3 regions of the Streptomyces sp. NBC_00690 genome follow, and region 1 is predicted to be linked to each of the others. Evidence: riboswitches for the same ligand, from Rfam matches in the RefSeq annotation. Region 1 holds a riboswitch; each other region holds the start of a gene.

Region 1 (6,756 bases):
GTACGGGTACCCCCGACTGGTCTTCCTGGGCCGCGGGCGGGGATTGCGGCTCGGATCCGCACGGCGCGCCGCCCCCGCATCCGGTGGCCGATTCCCCCGACGGCGCCGCGCTGCCGCAGACCGCTGCCGTCTCATCCGGGGCCGTCGTACCGCCGTCGAGGGAATCTTCCGAGGTTGCGGCACTGCCGCAGACCGAACCGCAGCCGCCCGCCCGGTGCTCGGGCAGTGTGGTCGTCCCCGCGCCCTCCACCTCGAAGCCGGCGTCCGCGATCATGTCCAGATCGGCCTGGCCCGCCTGGCCCTCGCTCGTCAGGTAGTCGCCGAGGAAGATGGAGTTCACCAGGTGCAGGGCGAGCGGCTGGAGGGACCTCAGATGGACCTCGCGCCCACCGGCCAACCGCACTTCCACGTCCGGGCAGACGAAGCGGACCATGGCGAGGATGCGGAGGCAGCGCTGCGGGGTGAGGTTCCACTCCTTCGCCAGGGGAGTGCCCTCGAAGGGGATGAGGAAGTTGACCGGCACCGAGTCGGGGTCGAGCTCGCGCAGTGCGAAGACCACGTCGACCAGGTCCTGATCGCTTTCGCCCATGCCGGCGATCAGACCGGAGCACGCCGACAGACCCGCGGCCTGAGCCTGTTGGACGGTGTCCACCCGGTCCTCATAGGTATGGGTGGTGGTGATCTGTCCGTACGTGCCTTCGGACGTGTTGAGGTTGTGGTTGTACGCATCGGCGCCGGCGTCCCGCAACCGCTCCGCCTGGCCCTGCGACAGCAGCCCGAGACAGGCGCAGACCTCGACGCCCTCGTTCTGCTCCTTGATCGCTTCGATCGTCCGGGAGACCCGGTCGACGTCCCGGTCCGTCGGACCGCGCCCGCTCGCGACCAGACAGACCCGCTTGGCTCCCCCGGCGACCCCGGCCGCCGCCGCCCCCGCGGCCTCGTCCGGCTTCAGCCAGGTGTACTTGAGGATCTCCGCCTTGGACCCGAGCCGCTGTGAACAGTACGAGCAGTCCTCCGGGCAGAGCCCCGACTTGAGGTTGACGAGGTAGTTCAGCTTCACCCGGCGGCCGAACCACTGGCGGCGCACATGGCCGGCTGCGGCCACCACGTCGAGCAGCTCGTCGTCCGTGGACGACAGTACGGCGAGGGCCTCTTCACGGGTCGGCAGCTCGCGCCGCAGCCCCTTCTCCACCAGCGTCTTCAGCAGGTCCATGGCGCAGATCCTGACGCACGGGGCAGCCAAGGCGAAAGGCCGAACCCCACAACAGACCCTTGCCGAGGTGTGTGCATGACCACACTCGTTCCAGGTGGGGGCCCGGTTAGGGTCTGTGCGCTGCCTACAAAAGGGCCCGCGCACGGCCTAGCGAAGGACCCGACCGTCATGATCACTCAGGACCCGTTTGGCTGGATCGACGAGGAGTCCCTCGACCGGGAGCGCATGGGGCTGACCCGTACGCTCCGTCCCCGGGCCCTCGACACCGACCTGCTGGACCTCGCGGGCAACGACTACCTGGGCTTGACCCGCCACCCGGAGGTCACCGGGGCCGCTGCCTCGGCAGCGCGCCGCTGGGGCGCGGGCGCCACCGGATCGCGGCTGGTCACCGGCAGCACCGAACTCCACGCCGAACTCGAAGGCGCACTCGCCTCCTTCTGCGGGTTCGAGGCGGCCCTCGTCCTGTCCTCCGGCTACGCCGCCAATCTCGCCGCGCTCACGGCACTGACCGCGAGTGGTTCCCTGCTCGTCTCGGACGCGGGCAACCACGCCTCCATAGTGGACGGGTGTCGACTCTCACGCGCACGGACGGCGATCGTGCCGCACGCGGATCCTCGGGCCGTGCGTATGGCGCTGGAGGCGTACGGCGACGGGCGGGCGCTGGTGGTCACCGATGCGGTGTTCTCCGTGGACGGCGACGCCGCCCCACTCGTCGATCTCGCGGAGATCTGTCGTTCGCGGGGGGCCGCCCTCCTCGTCGACGACGCCCACGGCTTCGGAGTCCTCGGCGCCGGCGGTCGGGGTGCGCTGAACGCCGCGGGGATCGCGGGTGAACGAGGGGTGGTCGCCACGCTCACCCTCTCCAAGGCCCTCGGGAGCCAGGGCGGTGCGGTCCTCGGGCCGGCCGATGTCATCGCCCATCTGATCAACACCGCGCGGACCTTCATCTTCGACACCGGGCTCGCGCCCGCCGCGGCCGGGGCCGCGCTGGCGTCCGTCCGGTTGCTGGAGCGGACGCCGGAGCTGGCCGGTCGGGTGCGTACGGTCGCCGAGACCCTGCACCGTCTGTTGACGGCACGGGGTCTGACGGCCGTACGCCCCGACGCCGCAGTGGTCTCGATCAAGGCACCGTCGCCACGGTCGGCGGTGGAGTGGGCGGCCGAGTGCCGAAGGGCGGGTCTCGCGGTGGGCTGTTTCCGTCCGCCGTCGGTCCCGGACGGTGTCTCGCGGATCAGACTGACGGCTCGCGCCGATCTGACCGATGAGCAGATCGCCTGGGCGGTGGACACGATCGCGCGGACCGCTCCGCTTCGCGCCCGGGACGCCGTCAGTTGATGCTGTCCGCCTCCACGGCGATCAGGAACCGGTACCACGCCTGCGGGGAGAAGTGCAGAGCTTCACGGGCCACGTCTTTGGAGTCCCGTACGGAAAGGGTGCGGTCGGGCAGTCGGGCGGCCTCGACACAGTTGTTCGCCGCCGTGCTGTGACTGCTGCGCCGCCAGGCTAAGCCGGGGTGGTCGATGTGATTGGACATGGAGCCTCCCTATGCGCCGACGCGGATGCCGGCGATGAGATCCAAGGATTCGACCGGTGACAGGGCGAGCGTCTGCATCGTTGCGAACGCGGTCCCGTACACCGCCAGATCCTCTGCCCGTTCGATATGAAGGCTACTCGCGAGGTGGTCGAGAACGACCACATCTAGATCAGAAGTGGTCGAAAAAGAGAAGATAACGAAAGAACCGGCCAGGCCCACATACTCCCCGGCCGAAAACGGCATGACCTGGAGCCGGACATGGGGGAGCACGGCCCAGTCCGCCAGTACCCGCAACTGTTCCTTCATTACCCGGGTGCCGCCGATCTCGCGCCGCAGCGCGGCCTCGTCGAGGATCACGCTCAGCTCAAGCGGATCGTCCCGCCGCAGGACCGCCTGACGCGTCATCCGCACCTCGACCAACTGATCGACGGTGTTCTCGGGCAGCTCTTCCAGGGTCGCCCGGGTGATCGCCCGGGCGTACTCGGCGGTCTGGAGCAGTCCGGGCACCACGGAGGTCTCCATCGAACGCACCCGGTTCGCCTGGGACTCCAGACTGATGAAGTCGCGGTACTCGGGCGGAAGCACGCCGCGGTAGGCGTGCCACCAGCCGCCGCCACCCCCGTCGGCGGCCCCCGCCAGGGTCTCCAGGAGGGTGCGCAACTGGGGGTCGGTCACGGTGTAGAGGTCGAGCAGCAGTCTGACGTCGTCCGGTTTGACGCCGCTGGCCCCCGTCTCGATCCGGCTCACCTTCGACTGGTGCCAGTCGGCGAGCTCTCCAGCGCGACGACTGGTGAGTCCGGACGCCAAGCGCAGCTTGCGGAGTTCCTCGCCCAATTGGCGGCGGCGCACCACGGGTCCTTGACGCATGGACGCTCCTTCCGGTTGATCTGTACGGGCCGTGTGGTCCGCCCGAGATCAAAGTCCCTGCGGGTCGCAAAATACGTTCTCGCGTCGCAGAGTTCACCGTATTGAGCGACAGATATATGCATATCTTGGGGGATCGGCCCCCCTCGCGGCACGATGAGTGGCACTCTGACGGCAGCGCAGTCCGTGGCCGCTCAAGCATCCCTCCGCTTCGAGTCGGAGCCCGGCCGCGGTGGGAAAGGGAAGCATCGCCATGGCAGATCACCAGGAAGCATCCGTCACTCTGCCGAGCGATCCCGCCTCGGTGTCGGTGGCGCGAAAGTTCGCCATCGACATCGTGACCGAGTGGGGCCTGCCGGCGCGGAGCGGCGAAGTGGACACGGTCCGGCTGATCGTCTCGGAGCTGACCACCAACGCCGTACAGCACACCTTCGGCCAGTCGCCCACCTTCACGCTGGAACTGAGGTTGGCGCGGGAGGAGGAGCTGATGGTGGGGGTGACGGACAGTCATCCGCGCTGGCCGCAACGGCTTCCCGCCGCCGTACGGCAAGACAACGGCCGAGGCATGGTGATCGTGCGCACCCTCATCGCGGAGTTCGGCGGAAAGCTGCACGTCACTCCGACGGACGAGGGGGGCAAGACCGTATGGGTCGCCCTTCCTTGGACCGCATCGGTGCCCGGTTGACGCCGGCCGCCGCAAGGAGGTCGGCTCGGTTGCGGCGTGGTGGTGTCGACCGGGCTCGGTGTCCGGTGCCGACGTCCGCTTCCAGCCGTTGACCTGACAGAGCTCCGCGCCGACCGCCGGGGGCCACACCCGGGGCCGGCGCGGATCGAGTACCAGGACTCAGCGCGGGATCGTCACCCCACGCGGCCGTACTTGACGCTCTTGGACCAGATCTTGTCCAACTTCACCCAGGACCCCGTCTTGGGGGAGTGCCAGATCTTTCCCTTACCTGCGTAGATGCCCACGTGGTAGACGTTCCGGCCGGAGTAGAAGAACACCAGGTCGCCGGCCTGACGCGCGGACGCAGAGATGCGGCGCGTCTTGTTGTACTGCTGCTGTGCGGTACGGGGGAGCTTCTTGCCGGCCTTCTTGTACGAGTAGAGCGTCAGCCCCGAGCAGTCGAAACGGGACGGTCCTACTGCGCCGTACTTGTAAGGGGCGCCCTTCTTGGATGCCGCCACCTTCAGTGCCGCGCCCGCGTGGCTCGACGCGGCGTGTGCCTCGGGTGTGCCGCCCGGTACGAGCAGCGACCCTCCGAGAGCGGCGAGGGTGAGAGCGGATACCGCTCCCGCCCGACCCAGCAGGAACGGGACGTTGTTCTGCGCACTCATGCGCGACCCTTCGTCAGCCGCCTGTGAAGGATGACCTGTCGGGTTCGGGCGGACGAAGGTGCCCGGTCGCTTTCGCGGCTTCACCCCAAGGAACGTCCGGAATTTCCGGGCGCCCCGTACTGCTTGGGTCCTCCACTCCTGCCGAAGCACTCCTGTCGACCAGTCGCCCCGGCGGCGGCAGGACTCGGCGTCCGCCCGGGCTGCCCCGCCGAGGTGACGGGGGCTTGTCGTCCCAGGGATCTTGACCCACGGCCTGTCAAATTGCCGAGCGGAAACGGCGATATGTGAGTTTTCACACCATTGGTCTGATCGGGTGGACATGCTCGTCGCGCGATCGGCCCTCGACAGGTGAGGATGCCCGCACCAGCACCGGAATAAGGCATTCCGTTCGACGCGTCATCCTTGTGCGCAACTCGACCGTAGCTGCTGGCTCTCCTGCGCGTACTTCAAATGGGGTAGCCCAACCACTACTCCTTTGGCGGTTGACGGTCTGGACGGAGGTCGTTCCGGCCCGCCGTCAGGGGTCGTTAGAGAGTTACGGAAGGGGGCAAAGTAACCCGAAGTGATCTGCGTTCGCCGTCGAGGATGCGCAGCGCGCGGGCGAGCGTCTGCACATGGACGTCGCTCTCGCCCCGTTGGTGCATCACGGTCAGCGCGTCCTTGAGAGCAACGGCCCGGGAGACCAGTGCCTGCGCGGCACGCAGCGCTCCATAGGTATGGGTGGAACGAGCGGGGTTGATGCGTCCGACCTGATCCACGACCGCGAGATAGGCGTCGATGAACTCGCCCTCGGCGCGGGTGAGAGCGGGCAAGGGAGGCAGTTCCGGAACCATCGCGGTCAACGGCTTCCGGGCCCGGACGGGGTGGCTCCGCGATTCATGATGACGTGGTCGACGAATCCGTACTCCTGGGCGGCTGTCGCGGTGAAGAAGGCGTCCCGTTCCAGATCCTCTGCGACCCGTGCCGGCTCCCGGCCGGTGTGGCGCGCCATCAGTGCGGTGAACTGCTCCCGCTGTCGCAGGAGTTCCTTCGCCTGGATGTCGAGATCGGAGAGCTGGCCGTGCTGCTCTCCCTCCGATGCGGGTTGCTTCAGGACGAGCCGGGCCCCGGGCAGGGCCATGCGCCTGCCCGGCGTGCCGGAGGCGAGCAAGAGGGCTGCCGTGGAGACGGCCTGACCGAGACAGACGGTCTCCACCTCGCAGATCACGCTCTGGATCGTGTCGTAGATCGCGGTCATCGCGCTGTACGAGCCGCCCGGGGAGTTGATGTACAGCGAGATGCACCGGTCGGGATCGGCGTGCTCCAAGTGGAGGAACTGCACGATGACGTCATTGGCCGCCGTGTCGTCGACATGGGTCCCGAGGAAGACGATGCGCTCCTCCAGCAGCTTCGCGTACGGGTCCAGGGTGCGGGTGCCCGTACTGGAGCGCTCGGTGAACTCCGGCAGTACATAACGGGCATTGGGGCTGGTGTGGTGGCTCTCCATGAGGTGCCTCTCCGAGGTCTCGATTCCAAGAAATGTACAGGACGTACATTATCGAGGGAGGGCTTGGCGGAGAGATGAGTTTCAGTCAGCTATGAAACATCGCGATTTCTTCACCTATGGGGCACGATTTCATCGCATACCCTTTGAAGTCGCAGATCCTTGAAGTCGCAGATCCTTGAGGGAGCGCGACCGGCTCTCTGGCAGGCCGCTCACTCCGGTGGTGCGTGAACCACCCTTGGAGAAGGCGTGGTGACGTATCGCCAGCAACCCCGGTCGCGCGGCCGGGTTGGTGTGGCGAGCCGCTGTGAAACGCCCTCGGGGGGC
Region 2 (6,756 bases), 3.8 Mb from region 1:
CGCGTCCGCCTGTCCGAACTGCAAGGCATGGCCAACCGCATCCTCCGTCGTGACCAGGCGGACTGGGTGGACGTACGGCGCGTACTTGGATCTCCGGACCGACACCGACTGGGTCTCCTGCGCGATCTCGCTGCGGGAGCCAACCGTGCGCTCAAGGACAACACCGTGAACGTCCATGGGCTTCGGGAGGAGTACGAGCGGTCCGGTTGGGCCGATGCCCTGGCCGATGCGCGGGAGTTGCTCGGCGTCCGACTGGCCGAGGCCACCAACCCGAGCACGCCAGACACACCAGGCCCATCAGAGACATCAGAGACATCAGATGTGCCGAGCGCACCGAATGTGCCGGAAAGCGCGAACGCGCCCGTCGTCACTGAGCCCCGACCCGAGCCGAAGGAAAGCGAAACCGTGCCCACCGTCGACCACGCTCCGCCCGCAACGGCCGTGACCACCAAGGAGGGATTCCTTCGCGCGCTGGAGGACGCGGCGTCCGCCGACCGCGCCTGCAAGAAGCACGAAGCGGTGCGGCACGCGTTGAAGTCCGCCCTGCTGTGGGCGGACCTCCAGCCCTTGGACTCTGCGATCGTCGACGTCAGCTGTGTCACGGAGCGGGGCACGTTCCTCTACGAGGCGCTGGGCGCCGGCCGGTCCACCTATGCGGACCTCCGCTCGGGAGCGACCCGCCTGCTGGAGATCAACCACACCTTGCCCACCCGCGCCGACGCCCTCTACCTCGTGCTGTGCGAACCGCCTGCGGACGACTGGTCCGCCGACACCGTCCGTGATGTGTTCGACGTCCATGTCCTCTGGCGCAGTCCCGAAGGGTGGGGCGGTCGGGATGCCGCGACGGCCCTGAACTCCCCCGAGGCATGACACGCCCCGAGGCTTGACGCACTCCCGGGGCGCCGCATCGCCGATCGCACAGATGGTGAGCACCGCTGCTGCCACGCGGCCTGAGCGGCGCTCCGGGAAAGCCGTCGGTCACCCGGGTCGGGTGGCCCCAGCGAAGGGCATCTCGTCGATCGGTGCGATACGGATGTTCTCACCGGGCCGGGGTGCGTGGATCATCTTGCCGTCGCCGATGTAGAGCCCCACATGGCTGACTCCGGAGTAGAAGAAGATCAGATCGCCGGGGGCGAGCGCGGATCGCGGGATCCGGGTCCCGGAGTCGATCTGGCCGTAGGTGGTGCGGGGCAGTCGGACCCCCGCGTACTGCCAGGCGGCCCGAGTCAGCCCCGAGCAGTCGAAGGCATCAGGTCCGGTCGCACCCCAGACATAGGGCTTCCCGATGGCTTGGCGGGCATAGGCGATGGCCCGGGTGGCCCGGGTCGTGGCGACGCCCCTGGTGATCGGCTCGATGATCGGCTCGGCGATGGACTCGGTGATGGACGTGACGGCCGCCGCTCGTGGTGTGCCGTGCCCCGCGGCCCGGTCGACGCGCAGGGCGTAGCGGGCGCCGAGGAGTTGTTGGGCGGCTGTGAGCTTGTGTTGGACGGTTGCCTTGTGCCGTGCCTGTTCGTCCTGGTGGGTGCGGAGCGCGATGGCGGTGCGTTTGCCCTGCTTCCGTAGTGTCGCCAGACGCTTTGCCTGCTGCTCGGCCGAGGCGACCGTGGCGGCCCGACGGTCGCCGATGTGTGCGGCGAAGGCCGTCCGCCGCAAATACTCGTCCGGGGTCGAGGTGAAGGCGACCTCCAGGCCGGGTGCGCTGCCCCCGGCCCGGTACTGGGCGGCGGCGATGGAACCGAGAAGGCGACGCGTGGTGTTGAGCCGCTCCACCTCGCGTACGGCCGCGTCCCGCAACCTGTCGAGTGTGACGCGTTCCCGGGCTGCCGCCTCACGAGCCCGGTCATGCTGCTCCGCCGCGGCCTTGGCCTCCCGCTGGAGACCGTCGACCTCGGCCTTGATCTGTGTGGGGGTGGGTGCGGGGGCGGCCTGTGCGGTGCCTTGGAATGCGGTGGCGGTCGCAGTTCCGACGAGTGCGAGAGCGCTGGCCGTGCGGACGGCCGAGCCGGCGAGCGGGTACTGCCGGGACTTTCGGGGCTTGCGGTGCTGATGATGCGCGGCCACGAGAGCGTCCACGTCCTTCCGTGAAGCCGGTTGGGGGGAACCGGAGGCGGGAGGTCGCCTGGGCCAGGACCGTATGCCTGAGATGGCGGTAGTGGAGTGCTATCGACCGAATGTGGTGGAAGGTGTACAGCTCGCGTTGATTTCTGAAGGGGTTCCCGCGGGAGGTGTGACCCACTTCGTACCCCTGTGACCGATGCGGCGAATGAGGCACACCTGGCCTGAGGGTGGTGATATGGGGAGGGTTAGGCTCCGCCCCATGGAAGCACTCATCAATGTCTTCGTGGCGCTGCACATCATCGGCATCGCTTCTCTGCTGGGCGGATTTCTGACGCAGATGAAGGCGATATCTGCCGGTACTGCCCGTTTCAACCCGGCCATGCTGCACGGGGCGCTGACGATGCTGGTCACCGGCGTCGCACTGGTGGGCCTCAACCAGGCCGACGACCAGACGGTGAACAACATCAAGATCGGCATCAAGATGGCGGTGCTGGTCGTGATCCTGGGCCTGGTGTACGTCAAGCGGGACGAGGAGAATGTCGAGAAGGGGCTGTTCGCCGCGGTCGGTGGACTGACGGTCGCGAACATCTTCATCGCCACCGTCTGGACCTGACGCCCACGACAGGACGGTCCCATCGCGCCGCCCGGCCCGCCCGCCCCGTGGGGCCGACCCGAAGGTCGATCCGTACGGGGCGAACAGACTGGTCCACGAGGTGTGTTCAGCCGGGACTGCGCGCTGAGGGGGAGTCCGCACGGGGCGGAGCCGTCAGATGTCAGGCAGGTCGGACGATCCCCCGGATCGGCATCGTGTAGATCGACTCCTCACGCACTTCCACATGGTTGTCCACGCCCGGTTGCGGCGCGTGGATCATTCTGTCGCCGCCGATAGAGATGCCGACATGGCTGCTGTCGTCATAGAAGAAGACCAGGTCACCGGGGCGTAGCCCGCCCATGTCCACCTGCCGCCCGGCATGCGCCTGCTCCCGGGCGGTACGAGGGAGATCCACCCCGGCCGCCCTCCAGGCCGCCCGTGTCAGCCCCGAGCAGTCATAAGAACGCGGCCCCGTCGCACCCCGCACATAGGGCTTCCCCAACTGGGCCCGGACGAAGGCGAGCACCCCTTCGGCAAGAGCCGCGCCCCAGGGCGAGCCCGGATGCTTCTGGCGCTCCCGCTCCAGCCGCTTCAGTTCCGCCTCCTCCGCGGCCCGGGCCATCGCCGTGTGTCTGGCCTCCTCCTGGGTGATCCGCCATGCCTCGGCCGCCATCTCCTGCTCGACGGCCGCGAATCGCGCTCTGGCCTCCGCATCTCCCCGCCACAGCACGGAGCGCGCCTGGATCAGCTTCGACTGCACCTGCTGCTTTCCCGTGCGGAGGAAGCTCGGCGAGCGGGGGAGCGAAGTGGGCCTACCCGCCTCGGACGGTGGTTCGGCGAATGCGGCTCGCTGAACCGCTCGATCGGCGATTGCGCCGTGTTGGGCGTTGACCGCCGCCTTCAGCGGCGCTCTCCGATCGTCTTCGGGCGGGGTACCGCCCGGGGCGGTCGGCTCCTCGGTCGGGGCCGACGGCTTCGCGCGAGGCTGTTCCTCCGAGGATCCCAGGGCTCTGCCCGTCTGCCTGAGGCGTTCCGCGCGTCGGGCGTAGGCGGACCGCAACTCCTCGACCTCGCGGCGCTCTTCGGCGGCTGCCTGCTGGGCTGCTCCCCGCGGCGGCGTCCCTGTACCGGCCTTCCGGTACAGGGCGCCGATCTTCTGTTGGACTTCCTCCACGGAGGGCGTCCGGTCATCCGCCGCCTGTGCGTCCTGCGCCGGGAGGAGTCCGACGGACGCGATGGCCGCCGTGGTGAGTCCCACGGCAGGTGAGGGATTTGCTTTGCGACTTCGGGCCTTGCGATGCGACACCAAGGGCCGGCATCTCCTTCTTCCGTAGGCCGCCTACCGGGTTAGCTGTCGGGTTCGGGCGGACGGAAGAGCCCTACGGGCCTGCGCACGAACAGGCCCGATTCACCCCGGTGCTGCACGGTGGTTCCCCGGTTCCCGTCTCCCATGGGGGTGGAGACCGAATTCGGCGTGGCTGCCCGATCGGCGTGGGTCGCCGCAGTGGTGCGGGCTGCCTGAGCCAGCACGCTAGCCAAACCGTGTGGCTGCTGTGAAGATTGGTGTTCGATTTGTCCGATACATTTTCGTGACCTTTTCATTCGGTGTGCCGTCGAGCTCGGATGATTACCTTTCGCATCTGTACGAGTTCCACGTGTGACCGAACCTGGCCTTCTGTGGCATTTGCGCAGGCTGCCGTGCTCCGACCAGCGGCCGGATCAGGCCAGGGCACCCGCTGACGTGCTCGGGAGCAGTTCAAGCCGAACCGCCTAGGCTGCCGGGGCGTTCGGCGAGTCCCTCGATTCCCCGGTCAGCCCGCTGGTTCCTCGGGATGCCCCTCGGCCAGTCCTTCCTCGTCCAAGGTCCACCAGCGGGTGATCCCCAACTCCTGGAGGAACGCCCGGTCATGACTGGCGACGATCAACGCGCCGCGATAGCCGGCCAGCGCCTGGGTGAGCTGGGTGACGCTGGCCAGGTCCAGGCTGTTCGTGGGCTCGTCGAGCATGAGCAACTGCGGAGCGGGGTCGGCCAGGAGGAGTGCGGCCAACGTGGCACGGAACCGCTCACCCCCGGAGAGCGTTCCCACCCGCTGTTCGGCCCGGGCTCCACGGAAGAGGAATCGAGCCAGTTGGGCCCGGATCTCGTTGTCGTTCGCGGTGGGAGCCAACCGGGTCACGTTCTGGGCGATCGTGCGGTCGTCGTCGAGGACGTCCAGGCGCTGCGGCAGATACCGCATCGGTACGCGTACGGACACCGCGTCCGACGCCCCGTCCCCGACCGGGGCGAGCCGCCCGCTGATGGTGCGCAACAGCGTCGTCTTCCCCGCGCCGTTGCCGCCGAGCAGGGCGATGCGCTGCGGTCCGTGGACATCCACGGTGTCGATGACCGCACCCGTACGCAGTTGTACGCTCCGCAGACTCAGCACCGCGCGCCCCGGGTGCACGGTCGTGGCGGGCAGGTCGAGTCGAAGGGGCGCCTCCTCGCGCACCAGCGCCTCTGCCCGGTCCAACCGCTCGCGCGCCGCAGTCAGCCGTTCCTCGTGGACACCGCGCTCCTTTCCCGCTGCGACCTGGGCCGAGCGCTTCTTCACCTGCATCGTCGTCTTGTCCAGCCGGTTGTCCGCGTACATCTTCTTCCCGTACCGGACGCTGCGGGCCTGCCGGGTCTGCGCCAGGTCCAGTTCCTTCTTCTCCCGTGCGACCTGCGCTTCGGCCGCCTGTACTGAACGAGTGGCGGCCTCCTGCTCGATCGCGACGGCACTTCGGTAAGCGCTGAGGCCGCCGGTGAAGACCCGTACCTCCGAGCTGCGCAGCTCGGCGATCTGATCCACCTGTTCCAGCAGTTGCCGATCGTGGCTGACGACGATCACCGCACCACAGTGGCCGGCGAGCGCCGTCGAAAGGCGTCGACGGGCCGCTTGATCTAGGTTGTTGGTCGGCTCGTCCAACAGCAGTACCTGGGGACGGGCCAGCAGCAGCGCGGCCAACGACAGCAGCACGGCCTCGCCGCCGGAGACCTGGCCCACCGTGCGATCGAGCCCGATCCGGCCGAGACCGAGCTGATCCAGGAGGGCCCGGGTGCGCTCTTCGACGTCCCAGTCGTCGCCGATCGCGTCGAACTGCTCCGGGCGGGTGTCACCGGCCTCGATGGCGTGCAGGGCGGCACGGGTGCCGGCGATGCCAAGGACCTCGTCCACGCGCCGTTCGGTGGCCAGCGTCAGATCCTGCGGGAGGTATCCGACCTCTCCGGCGACCCGGACGGTGCCGCTCGTGGGAGTGAGCTGCCCGGCGATCAGCCGGAGCAGAGTGGACTTGCCGCTGCCGTTGTCGCCGACCAGCCCGGTTCGTCCGGTGCCCAGTGCGCAGGAGACATCGGCGAGTACGCCGGTGCCCTCCGGCCAGGTGAACGACAGACGGGAACAGACGACGGAAGGAGAAGAGGAAGGGGAAGGAGAAGGGGAACGAGACATCAGCGGATCTCCACCATCAACGTGCGAACAGGACTGCACAGGGAGATGCCGTGCGCCGCGGACCGCGACACAGGGGAGAGAACACAGAGGGAGAACGCCGGAAGGGGGAACGTCAGCTCCCCGGGCAGCTCGCTTCTGAGGTCGCGCACGTGCACACCGGTAGGACGGGGCACGGCATCTCGGACCTCAGCGGCGCAACGGCCTCTCCTCACGGCGACAACAGATACGCGGGCGACGCTACACGTCTCGTCCGGGCCCGCCAACGCAATTTCTCGGCCAGCCCCACCCAGCCCGGAACCCAGCCGTCGTCGCGATCCGATCGACACCGGGCACTTCGCCGGGGCATCCGCCGTGAGCTGCGGTTTTGAACCCCGCCGCCTCCGATGTCGCGGCGGTCGGGGCGCCGGACACCCGGGCATCGGGGCGCGGCCGGGCGGGGCGCGGACAGCAGCCGTGCCGGGGACCGTCCCGTCCCGATCGGCCGGTGCGGCCCCGGGTTGTCAGTGGGTCGGCCTAGACTCGTAGAGCGATGAGCAGCCTCTTTGACGAACAATTCCTGGCGAACCTCCAGCACGCCTCGCAGGAGCCCCCGCCGCCCGAGGACCATGAGGGCCATGAGGACCCCGAGGGCCA
Region 3 (6,756 bases), 2.7 Mb from region 1:
TCCGGGAGGCGGCGGAGCAGGAGAGTTCGTTGGAGGGCGTCACTCAGCGGCTGGAGCGCGCGCTCACCCGCGAGGCGAACCGCCGGGAGAGCCTCGATGCCAAGGAGACGTTCACCACGGCGGTGCTGGCGGAGATCCCGCGCGGGGGCGGCATCGTCCGGATGGTGAACCGAGGGCACCCCGAGCCGTTGATGCTGTACGCCGACGGCCTGCTGGAAGGGCTCCCGCCGACCGAGCCGGCCCTTCCGCTGTCGATGGGCGATCTGGGGTCCTGGCCCGATCGGGCGGAGGAGTACCCGTTGCCGCCGGGGGCGACCCTGCTGCTCTACACCGACGGTCTCTCCGAGGCACGAAACGGGGCAGGAACGTTCTACGACCCCGCCGTATGGCTGGCGGGACGGCAGTTCGTCGGCCCGGGGGAACTGCTCGACGCGCTCCTCGACGACGTCCGTAGACACACCGGAGGCGGCAGCTTCGACGATATGGCCCTGCTGGCGCTGGCCCGGCCGGCGGAAGGCGGCGCGGTACGGCGGGGGCGTGGCCCCTGAGGCCCGGGGCCAGGGCCGAGGGGCCCGGGGCCACGGCTGAGGGCCGGGTGGCTGTGGAAGCCCCCTCTCGGCCCTTGGACGCGACCGGCGCGTCGGTTCGGTCAGGGTGACCGCTCGGCGCGACTCGGTTCTACCCGGTGTCGCCGGTCGCGCGTCGCTGCTCGGTGTGGCTTGATGTGGCTCGGTTTCGACTTGCTGACGGGTCGCCCGTTGGGTTGTTTCCGGTGACTCTGGGAAGAGGCACCACGAGCCCACGCACTCTCCGTAGTTGAAGGGGAGCCCTGCGCATAACATTTGACGAACCGTCAGGGGTGTGACGCACGCCTTGTCCCGTTCAAGTCGCCCGAATCCGGCCGCTTGTGTCCGGGTAAGTCTGTGGCAAAGAGATTAAAGATCACTCAGAACAGCTTGGAATAAAGTCCTGGTGTCTATTAACGTTCGATAACGCAGCGCGGTCGTCCCAGCCGTCGTCAGGACGGCGCCGTGCTCATGCGCCGAATTCCGCAAGGGAACCGGGGAACCACTAATTGGGGTGAATCGGGCATATTCTGCCGTGCAGTTCGCGGTCGATGACGCTCGTAGGAGACCTTCCTGCTCCGAACCCGTCAGCTAACCCGGTAGGCGAGAAGGAAGGAAAGGAGCACGCCTCAGTGGCGTCTAATAGTCCTGCCCCGGAAGCACCGTTCAAATCCGGAATCTTCAGCGAAGAGGGTGCAGCCCGCTCCACCGGCGAGTGGAACCCCACCGCGGAGACCATCCGGCCGCGCGGTCGCCACAAGCACCGGGTCATGAAGCAGCGGGGCGGATTCGCCCGTAGCTCCACGGTGCTCGGGGTCGGTGTGATCGCGGCTGTCGGTGCCGGTGGCATGGCCACCGCCCAGAACAAGCCCGCGGTCTCCATATCGCTTCCCGACGCCATCACCGAGAGCCTTCCCGACTCCCTGAGCTCCGAGGACGCTCCGGAGGTCGATGAGTCCGCCTCCTACGCGGCGATGGGGCTCGCAGGCCAGGAGGTCAGCACAGGGCAGGCCGGTGCCGGAGAGGCACTGCGCTCCCGCATCCTCCAGCAGGCCGAGCAGCAGCAGGCGAGCGCCGATGCTGCGGCCAAGCTCGCCGCCGAGAAGGCCGCCGCGGCGAAGGCCGCACAGGATGCGAAGAAGGCCGAGGAACTCGCGGAGAAGAAGGCCGCGAAGAAGGCGGCTGATGCGAAGAAGAAGGCCGAAGCAGAAGCCAAGGAGAAGGCCGAGGCCGAGCGCCTGGCCAAGTTGGCCAAGAGTTTCTCGCTCCCCCTCTCCTCGTACACGATCACGGCCCGCTACGGCCAGTCCGGTCCGATGTGGTCCTCGGGCCAGCACACCGGCCTTGACCTCGCGGCCTCGACGGGCACTCCCCTCAAGGCTGTCACCAGCGGAACCATCAAGTCGGCCGGCTGGTCCAACTCGTACGGCTACAACGTCATCCTCAAGCTGAACGACGGCACCGAGGTCATGTACGCGCACATGTCGTCCATGAGCGTGAGCGCCGGCGCGAAGGTGAGCACGGGCCAGATGATCGGCCGGGTCGGCGCGACCGGCAATGCCAGCGCCGCGCATCTGCACCTTGAGGTCAAGACCCCCGGTGGGTCGGGTATCGACCCGCTGTCCTGGCTGCGCGGCAAGGGCCTGACGATCTGAGCCAGCGCTTGCGGTGACCATGTCCGTGTCCGTGTCGGTGTCTACGGGGGAACGCCCCGTGGACACCGACAGGTTCGAAGATCTGACCTGGTGCCGAGCCGCCCGGTGGGCGCTGTCAGCCCTAGTGGGGCACTAGGTCCTCTCAAGCTCCCTGCGCCATCCTGAAGGCGCACACACCGGCTTGCCCAGCCGGTACCCAAACTCCGGCAGCCCTGGCGCACACCCCCCGACGCCAGGGCTGCCGGTCTTTTCGTCAGCGGGCACTGGCACCGCACCTCTTCTTCCGAGCGGACGGTCTGGCTCCCTTGGTGCCCGAGCCGGTTGGCCACAGCGGCGTCATCGTCGGCGTCGGCATTGTCGGACGCGGTGTCAGTGGAGTTGGCAGTGCCAGTGGCAGCCGCAATGGCGGGGCGCGCGTTGCCATCAGCCGCGATAGGGGTTGTAGCCCTCGTAGTCGCGGTGCGGCGGTGGCACCCACACCTTGCCCGTCGCCCGCGCCGCATGGGTCAGCGCCGGACTCGCCACCGCCTTGCGCTCCCACATGTGGTGCAACAACTCCTGTTCACGGGCGATGAAGTCGGCACCCGCCGTGCCCCGCCTCGCCCGATGGCGCAAGAACGCCAACGATGTCGCGAACCGCTGGTACTCCGCGACCGCATGTGCCGCAGCCGGGCCTTGAGCACGTCGGGCGACGTTCCGTGCCATGCCGCGCGCCTTCATGGAAGCCAGTGCGAGCGGTTCAGCGGGCGCGAGCCAACCGGCCGTCGCATAGGCGGGCAGTTCGGTGGCGATGGTGCGCAGTTCCCGTTGACGCGTCCAGATCGTCAGCCAGGTCAGCAACCCGAAGGCGGGCACCATGAACGCGCCGTAGACGGCGTAGAAGCCCCACGGTCCGAAGAGGGAGGCCGAACCGTTCCACAGGGCGTGCACTCCCATCGAGAGGGCGAGTCCCACCAGGGGCAGCGCGATGCGCCGTATTCGCTGGCGGCGGGTGGCGAGGGCGGCCATGCCGAAGCCGATGCCGGTCAGCACCGTGAACAGGGGATGGGCGAAGGGCGACATGACGATCCGTACGAAGAAGGTCGCCGCGGTCACCGAGGTGAAGCCCGAGGAGCCGAGGGCCTGGTCCTCCCCGAAGGCGTTGCCGAGGTAGAGGATGTTCTCAGTGAAGGCGAACCCCGTCGACGTGAAGCCGGCCACGACCACACCGTCGACGATCCCGGTGAAGTCGCGGCGGCGGAAGATGAAGATCAGCAGGATCGCCACGGCCTTCGCGCTCTCCTCCACCACCGGCGCCACGACGGTCGCCCCCCAGGTGTCCGCGCTGGCGGGGTCCGCGGTGGCGGTCGCGATCCAGCGGGTGGCGAAGGTGTTCGCGGTGATGGCGACGAGCGCGGCGGCGAAGGCGCCCCAGGCGAAGGCGAAGAGCAGATTCCGCCAGGGCCCAGGCTCCACCCGGTCCAGCCAGCGGAAGGCGGCGATCAGCAGGGGTACGGGAAGGGTGGCGAGCCCGAGTCCGACCAGGAAGCCTTCCGTTCCGGTCTGTTCGCGGACCAGCGCCAGGATGACGAGTGCGCAGAGAGCGAGCAGGGTGATCAGGATCCCGGCTCGGACCGCCTTGCTCTGCCACAGCCGGGAGGCGTTGCGCGGCTTGTACCGCCACCGTGCACGATCGGGTACGGCGTCGAACACGGGCTGCCGCGGGTCGTAGGCTGGCACCGCGGGCCCTTGCCCGATGGGGTGCGCAGCGCGCGGACCGGGCGCGTACGGGGTGTCGGTCGGCGCAGGGGCGGTGTACGGGGGTGCGGGAGCCGCTCCGGGCGGCCCTGACCCCGGCCCCCATCGCGGCGGCGGATGGGCGGTGGGGTGGGGCTGTTGATGTGGTTGCTGGTGCTGGGGGAGCGGCTCGGACACCCAACGACCCTAACGACGGGCGGTGACACCTGGCGATGCTGTTTCAGGAACCGGCAACCAGGTCCCGAGAATCAGCTGATCCGAAAGGGAGTACCCTCCGTGCTCCAGCCGTGGATGTGGATCTTGGTGAGCTGCCGTCGATGAGGAGGCGAGCACCGAGAATCCGACGGAGTGAGCCCTCACTCATTGACGGAGTGAGGGCTCACTCCGTACTCTTGCTGGTATGACAGCACCCAAGGAAAACCAGACCACCCGCCGTCGCGCACCCGGTATGTTGCCGGAGCAGCGGCGCGCGATGATCATCCAGACCGCGATCCCGCTGATCACCGAGTACGGCGACGCCGTGACGACCGCGAAGATCGCCCGCGCCGCGGGGATCGGCGAGGGCACGATCTTCCGGGTCTTCGCCGATAAGGACGAGTTGCTCCAGGCATGCCTGGCTGAGGCGTTCTCCCCCGAGCACGCGATCCGTGAACTCGGGGCCGTCGACGTGTCCCAGCCGCTGCCCGACCGGCTCGCAGAGGCGGCCGAGGCGCTACAGGCGCACCTGGACCGGATGGGAGCGATCGCCGGCTCACTCGGGCACCGAGGCGGCAAGCACCCCGGCACGGTCCGCGGCGCGGCCCGCAATGAGTCGACGACCCGTATCTGCGAGGCGCTCGCGGATCTCCTGGAGCCCGACGAGGCCACGCTGCGCCGGCCGCCGACGCAGATCGCGGCCCTCTTCTTCGGGCTGCTCTTCACTCAGCCGCGTACGGACGGCGAGCCGGACCTGGCCACGCAGGAACTGGTGGAGGTCTTCCTCCACGGCGCACTCGGGGGTGGCGCCAAGTGAGTGCGCGCAGAGGGCGCTTGGGGGTCATGGGCCTCACCGTCCTGGCACCACTCCTGGTGTGGCTGGTCGCGGACCCGGTGCTGGGGCACCGGCTGCGGATCGTCAACGGCGAGCAGACACTCGACATCGGCGCGGTGGCGGTGGTGTTGGCCGCTTTACTGGCGGCCCTCGCCGGCTGGGGACTACGGGCAGCCCTGGAGCGGTTCTGGGTGCGGCGCGCCCGCGCCCTCTGGACCGGGGTGGCCGTCGCCGTACTGGCCTTGTCCTTCCTGCCGTTGACCGGCGACGGCACGGACGGCGGCACCCGGGCAGCGCTGGCCCTGATGCATCTGGCGGTGGCGGCTGCGCTGATCGTGGGCCTGCGCACGAAGGACGCCGCCGCGGCGCGGTCAGCACCGAGCACACCGCGACCGACAGCACCGGAGGGGGAGAGTCCCGCCAGGCAGTCGCGCGGCCCGGGATGAGCGTCGAAGCGCCAGCACGGTCGCGATGAAACCCGGTACCTGACGGTTCGGGCCGATGCCCAGCAGGACGGCGGCTAGACGACCCGGGACGCGATCCGTTCGACCCGGCGGAACATCAGGTCGTGGACCGCATGACCCTTGTTCAGCCCTTGCGACTCGAAACGGGTCAACGGCCGGAACGCGGGCCGGGGCGTGTACCCGCCGTCCTGCTGGGTGTTCTCGAAGTCCGGGTGCGCCGAGAGCACTTCCAGCATCTGCTCGGCGTAGGGCTCCCAGTCCGTGGCGCAGTGGAGCACCGCGCCGGGCTTGAGCCGTTGGGCCGCCAAGGAGAGGAACTCCGGCTGGATCAGACGCCGCTTGTGGTGCCGTGACTTGGGCCAGGGGTCGGGGAAGTAGACGCGCACCCCGTCGAGGGCGTCCGGGGCGAGCATCTCCCGCAGGAGGATGATCGCGTCACCGTTGGCCACTCGGATGTTGGACAGACCGTTCCGCTCCGCGAGACCCAGTAGATTTCCCTGTCCGGGGGTGTGCACATCGACGGCGAGTATCCCGGTCCCGGGGTCGGCGGCGGCCATCTGTGCGGTCGCCTCGCCCATCCCGAAGCCGATCTCCAGGACCACCGGCAGTCCGTCGAAGACCTCCACCAGATCGAGGACGCGGAGTCCGTCGATCTCCAGGCCCCAGTCGGGCCAGAGCCGCTTCAGCGCATCGCCCTGGCCGGTGGTGACCCGGCTGCGCCGCGGTTGGAAGCTACGGATGCGCCGTTCGTGGTGGGAGCCGGCGGGGTCGGCGATGGGCCCACCGGGGAATCGCGGCGCGCTGCGGTCGCGAAGGGGGGTGGGAGCGCTGGGGTTCTGGTGGCGAAGCTCGGACACAATGAGCCGATTCTACGTGCCCGTGCCCGGCTGCCCACTGCCCTCGGCCACTCCCCACCGGGCCCGCAGTGCCCGTCCAGCGTCGCCGTGGTGGACATCACAGCTGCGCCAGCACCCTTCGGGCCACCTCCCGGCCGATGGGCAGGGAGGCGGTCGCCGCCGGGGAGGGGGCGTTGAGCACATGGACGATACGGACGGATTCCTTGATCAGGAAGTCGTCCACCAGGGTGCCGTCGCGGAGTACCGCTTGGGCCCTGACCCCCGCCGCGGCGGGGCGCAGCCCGGCTTCGGTGATCGCCGGCAGGAGTCTGCGGACCGCCGTGGTGAAGGCCGAGGTCGACCAGGAGCGGTGCAGCTCGCCCGCTCCGTACCGCCAGTGCCTGCCCGCTATCCGCCAGGAGCCCGGCCAGGCCAGGGTCTGGGCCAGTTCTCGCGGCCGTACCGTCG

Evidence for each region. Region 1 has a riboswitch for cyclic di-AMP ahead of OID54_RS06380 (C40 family peptidase). Riboswitches for the same ligand answer to the same signal wherever they lie in the genome.
Region 2: linked by a shared signal. The riboswitch ahead of OID54_RS23160 (C40 family peptidase) and the one ahead of OID54_RS06380 (C40 family peptidase) in region 1 are both predicted to bind cyclic di-AMP.
Region 3: linked by a shared signal. The riboswitch ahead of OID54_RS18055 (M23 family metallopeptidase) and the one ahead of OID54_RS06380 (C40 family peptidase) in region 1 are both predicted to bind cyclic di-AMP.

Annotation. Positions count from the first base shown of each region.
Region 1 covers NZ_CP109009.1:1,448,500-1,455,255, reverse strand. Annotated here, with positions in the region: gene bioB (biotin synthase BioB) at 1-1,213, opposite strand, end outside; gene OID54_RS06400 (8-amino-7-oxononanoate synthase) at 1,382-2,548, shown strand; gene OID54_RS06395 (DUF397 domain-containing protein) at 2,541-2,747, opposite strand; gene OID54_RS06390 (helix-turn-helix domain-containing protein) at 2,757-3,614, opposite strand; gene OID54_RS06385 (ATP-binding protein) at 3,865-4,296, shown strand; gene OID54_RS06380 (C40 family peptidase) at 4,470-4,946, opposite strand; cyclic di-AMP (ydaO/yuaA leader) riboswitch at 4,950-5,105, opposite strand; gene OID54_RS06375 (hypothetical protein) at 5,474-5,779, opposite strand; gene OID54_RS06370 (ATP-dependent Clp protease proteolytic subunit) at 5,785-6,432, opposite strand.
Region 2 covers NZ_CP109009.1:5,281,222-5,287,977, forward strand. Annotated here, with positions in the region: gene OID54_RS23145 (HelD family protein) at 1-870, shown strand, start outside; gene OID54_RS23150 (C40 family peptidase) at 979-2,064, opposite strand; gene OID54_RS23155 (hypothetical protein) at 2,321-2,674, shown strand; gene OID54_RS23160 (C40 family peptidase) at 2,835-3,911, opposite strand; cyclic di-AMP (ydaO/yuaA leader) riboswitch at 3,974-4,138, opposite strand; gene OID54_RS23165 (ABC-F family ATP-binding cassette domain-containing protein) at 4,465-6,123, opposite strand; gene pcrA (DNA helicase PcrA) at 6,653-6,756, shown strand, end outside.
Region 3 covers NZ_CP109009.1:4,111,360-4,118,115, reverse strand. Annotated here, with positions in the region: gene OID54_RS18060 (PP2C family protein-serine/threonine phosphatase) at 1-548, shown strand, start outside; cyclic di-AMP (ydaO/yuaA leader) riboswitch at 1,031-1,187, shown strand; gene OID54_RS18055 (M23 family metallopeptidase) at 1,199-2,221, shown strand; gene OID54_RS18050 (PrsW family intramembrane metalloprotease) at 2,645-3,940, opposite strand; gene OID54_RS18045 (TetR/AcrR family transcriptional regulator) at 4,359-4,970, shown strand; gene OID54_RS18040 (DUF6069 family protein) at 4,967-5,434, shown strand; gene trmB (tRNA (guanosine(46)-N7)-methyltransferase TrmB) at 5,509-6,309, opposite strand; gene lhgO (L-2-hydroxyglutarate oxidase) at 6,407-6,756, opposite strand, start outside.